DNA from 2 places in the Pusillimonas sp. ANT_WB101 genome. Region 2 is predicted to be linked to the other one. Evidence: riboswitches for the same ligand, from Rfam matches in the RefSeq annotation. Region 2 holds a riboswitch; the other holds the start of a gene.
The links. Region 2 has a riboswitch for glycine ahead of gcvT (glycine cleavage system aminomethyltransferase GcvT). Riboswitches for the same ligand answer to the same signal wherever they lie in the genome.
Positions count from the first base shown of each region.

Region 1: another riboswitch for glycine. It lies ahead of FQ179_RS15295 (D-amino acid dehydrogenase); the one in region 2 lies ahead of gcvT (glycine cleavage system aminomethyltransferase GcvT).

Region 1 is NZ_VOAY01000003.1:557,091-559,292, forward strand. It holds gene FQ179_RS15290 (PACE efflux transporter) at 1-1, shown strand, start outside; gene FQ179_RS15295 (D-amino acid dehydrogenase) at 92-1,351, opposite strand; glycine riboswitch at 1,503-1,598, opposite strand; gene FQ179_RS15300 (PLP-dependent aminotransferase family protein) at 1,938-2,202, opposite strand, start outside.
Region 2 is NZ_VOAY01000001.1:26,772-28,973, reverse strand. It holds gene gcvT (glycine cleavage system aminomethyltransferase GcvT) at 1-775, opposite strand, end outside; glycine riboswitch at 825-936, opposite strand; glycine riboswitch at 955-1,043, opposite strand; gene FQ179_RS00110 (NAD(P)/FAD-dependent oxidoreductase) at 1,288-2,202, opposite strand, start outside.

The DNA of each region.
Region 1 (2,202 bases), on a different contig from region 2:
AAACCCTTGGCAGCATTTGCCCCGCCGTCGTTTGCGCTGCCACGCGCAGGAGCACGCTCCTCGCGTGGCAACGTAAGCACGTTGTGCTGTCTTACGCCGCTTTGCTCAGGCCAGGCAAATCTTCGTCTACAAGCGCCGCTGCAAGCTGCGCCGTAGCGGCGGACAACGTCCACCCCAGATGACCATGGCCGGTGTTGTAATACACGCCCTGTTGACGTCCGCGCTGCACCCTGGGCATCATGTCTGGCATCATTGGTCGCAACCCGGCCCAAGGTGTCATGCGCGACGTTTCAACATTAAAGTTTTCATGCACCCAGCGCACCAGCGGGTCAATGCGATCGGCGCGAATATCCCGATTATCACCATTAAACTCTGCCGTACCGGCCACGCGAAAACGATCTTTACCAAGACGCGACGTAACGATTTTGGCACGTTCATCCAGCAGGCTCACCCAAGGGGCCCCTGCAATACTGGCTTCGTCGTCCAGTTGTACGGTAATGGAATAACCCTTTACAGGGTAAATATTTAACCGGTCGCCACACATGGCCGCCAGACGGCGGCTACCAACACCTGCACAAATTACCACCGCATCAACATCGAGGCGCTCCGCATCGTTACGCCTGCGTGTACCCGCTGACATCACGTCAGCCAACAACGCCGTAACACCGCCGTCACCAAACTGCATGTTTTCGATTTCTACGCCATGCCTGAACTCCACCCCATGCCGGGCGGCGGCCGCCGCCAAACCCCGCGTAAATCGGTGAATATCACCAGTTGCGTCAGAAGGCGTAAAAAACCCGCCGTAATACGTGCCCGTTAATGTAGGTTCAATATTACGAATTTCTTCGGGCGTAACGGCATAGCGCTCAAGCCCGCCCTTGAGCAGCAAAGTATTAGACCGTGCCGCCACATCAAAGCCCGCACGGTCGTGATACACATGCAAAATGCCGCGACGCTCAAGATTAAAGTCAATGTTTTCACGCTCGGCCATGTCATACAAATGCTGTCGTGCCTCTATGGCCATGCGTGTGGTGGCAACGGTATTTGTTCGATAATTTCGAATAGCACCCGCAAATTCAGCCAGCCAAGAATACTTATGCCATGAGGGCAATGGGTTCAGCAACAATGGTGCATCTTTTTGCAGCATCCATTTAATGCCTTTGAGCAGTGTGCCTGGCTGATTCCAGACCTCGGCATTACTGGCCGACAGCTGCCCGCCATTGGCATAAGAGGTTTCCATGGCGGGATATAAATGACGATCAGCCACGACTACGTCGTGACCGTGCTGGTTAAGGGTATATGCAGTGGTAATGCCGGTGATGCCGGCACCAATAACTAATACGCGAGACATAGGTGTTCCAAAGAAAGGGATGCAGATACTGAACGAATACGTTCAGCTCGTAGCCCCATCTGTCTCGGTACCTGAGAGTTTTACAACGCCGCCCACTGGGCGGAGCCTCCCCTTCGGTGGGCGCCCTTAGCGCCGCTCTCCAGATTTTTATGTGTGACGGGCAGTCCTTTTGCCTGAGAGTTTCCGGGGCGGTTGCTCCGTCGGCGCCAGAGTATATAAATTTCCGGTCTCTCCTGCCACGTCATACAACTTATTTGAACCGCAGATTCTAACAGAATCACCCAATAAATCAAACAGTTACCGAATGAAGTAGGCATTTACCCATTGCGGAGAATAGGAAACAGGTTTCCCGTGCTCCAATATCGCCCTGGCGACGAATATGGACAAGTACGAAGGCGATTTCCGTGTCACTTAATAATTGATTACAAAAAAGCATTCGTCCTGAAAGTGCTGTAAGAATTGGGTTGAATCCCCGTAAAGTTAAACATTTTCTTTTAACTTAATACCTACGGCGATAAGTCTTGTCCATTTCAAATAATGCAACAAGTGCCCGACTTATATGCATTATTTCGCGGCGGGAAGCTAATTAAGCAGTAGTTAACAGACGCTCCAACACCTGATAAAGCCTCTCATCGCTTGACTGCGCGATATTAAAGCGCAGAAAGCTTCCTGCAGACTGTGACAGGCTAAAAATATTGCCAGGCGCAAGCACAATATTTTCAGCCAGTGCTGCACGTGCCACCGCAACTGCGTCTACACCTTTGGGCAAACTGCACCAAAGAAACATGCCTGCCTGCGGCATAATCCACGGCGTAATGCCCACTGCGCGCAAACGGGCCGCCACCGGCCCC
Region 2 (2,202 bases):
ATAGATTCATGCCCGCCTCAAGCCGCAGTGTGTCGCGCGCGCCCAGACCACAAGGCAACACGCCCTGACTGACGAGGTCATCCCAGAAAGCACCCACCTGGGTGGCCGGCAGTACAACTTCAAAGCCGTCTTCACCGGTGTACCCTGTGCGTGCAACCAGCGTATCGGCATCGATGTAAACACCGTTAAAGGCCGCCAGCTGCTCGGTGGGTGCCTTCCAGTGCGGGCGCGCTGCCCAGAGCTTTTCGCGGGCTTGGGGCCCTTGCACCGCAATCATGGCCAGATCACGCCGGGGTTCAATTTGAACCTCAAAGCCCTCATCGCGCGCAACCTGCTGCATCCAGGCAATGTCTTTGTCTGCCGTACCGGCATTTACCACCAGTCGCCAGTTGGTCTCATCAAAAAAGTACACAATCAGGTCGTCAATGACGCCGCCGTCAGGCTTGAGCATGCACGCGTACAGGGCCTTGCCTGGCACCGTAAGCTTGGCCACGTCATTAGCCAGCAAGCGTGACAAAAAGGCACGCACGCCTTGTTCGCCCGTGGCGGCATCCTGAGCCTCGGCTGACGTTGACGCGGCGGCTACTTTGCCACGTACATCAACATTGAGCATGTGCGAAACATCGAACATACCCGCGGCGCGGCGTACGGTGTGATGCTCTTCAATTTGCGAGCCATAGGAAACAGGCATATCCCAGCCACCGAAGTCGACCATTTTGGCGCCGGCCTGAAGATGGGCAGAATGCAGAGGGGTATGTTTTAGTGCTGTAGACATGAGAGAGGCTCCGGAAACGAAACGACGACGCCGAGCCACCTGGCCCTTGCGCCGCCCTTCTGTCCTTTTGCCTGAGAGTTGACCCCATATAGGGGGTTCACCTTCGGCGCCCGATGCCAGGCCTGCGGGCCAATGGAACGAGTCTCTCCAGAATGCTGCCTTGCCAGCCAATTGGCGACAACACACGAGCGGTACGGGGTGCCTGAGCGATTTCGGGCGAATTGCGCCTTCGGCGGTCGAAAAATCGACGCTCTCCCACTGTGTGACGACAGCAAACGAGAGCATACCCCGAAAGCCAGGCAGCCACAAACAGATTTCGGCCCAGCGTTGAAAATATATTAATGTTGGCTCGCGTTTGCCGCTGTGCTGCAACAACGCCTTGCCGCAGACGGCACCTGCGTGCTTTGCACTGAAAGTATATTAATGCCGGCTAGCGTTTGCCGTCGTGCTGTAACAATGCCTTGCCGCGGGCTACACCCTTCTGCCCTGCGTTAAAAGCAGTTTAATGTCGGCTAGCGTTTGCCGCCATGCTGCAGCAATGCCTTGCCGCAGGCCACACCAGAAGCCCACGCCCACTGAAAGTTATAGCCGCCCAGCCAGCCTGTAACATCCACGGCTTCACCTATAAAGTACAAGCCAGAAACCGCACTGGCCTCCATGGTCTTTTGATTCAGGCAGCGTGTATCAACCCCGCCACGCATCACTTCCGCTTTCTTGTAACCCGCCGTGCCGCTGGGGAACAGCTGCCAGGCATTGATGCACGCGCCCAGTTCGCGCAAAGTCTTGTCCGGCACATCGGCCAGGCGTTGCTCGCCCAAACCATCACCAGTAGTTTGCGCATTGGCCAGCCATTGGTCAGCCAGACGCTTGGGCCACATACCGGATAACACCGACCCCAGCTTCTGTCGGCTGCCCTGCTTGCTTTCAAGCAGTTCGCGGGCAAGATCCCGCCCCGGCGCAAGATCAACAGAAATCGCCTCGCCTGGGTTCCAGTAACTGGATATCTGCAAAATAGCTGGGCCAGACAGACCCCTGTGTGTAAAAAGCAGGTCTTCAAGAAACTCAGTCTGTGCCGCCTTGCCACCGGGTTTCTGACGCCCGTTCGCCTTTCTCGCAGCAGCCGCTCCAGCCCCGACAGCGCGCACCAGCACTTCCAGCGCCACACCGCTCAGGGAAGAAAACGGCTTCCAGGCCTCTGCATCAAAAGTAAGCGGAACCAGCGCAGGCCGGGGTTCAATCACCTTCAGCCCAAACTGCCGCGCCACACCCAAGGCGAAATCAGTCGCGCCCAATTGCGGGATGGCCATGCCGCCCGTCGCCATCACAAGCTGGTGCGCCTGCACCTCGCCCTGCGACGTATGCAGCACAAACACGTCGTCATCGACACGCGTAATGCGCTCCACCGCACAGGGCATGCGCCATGACAC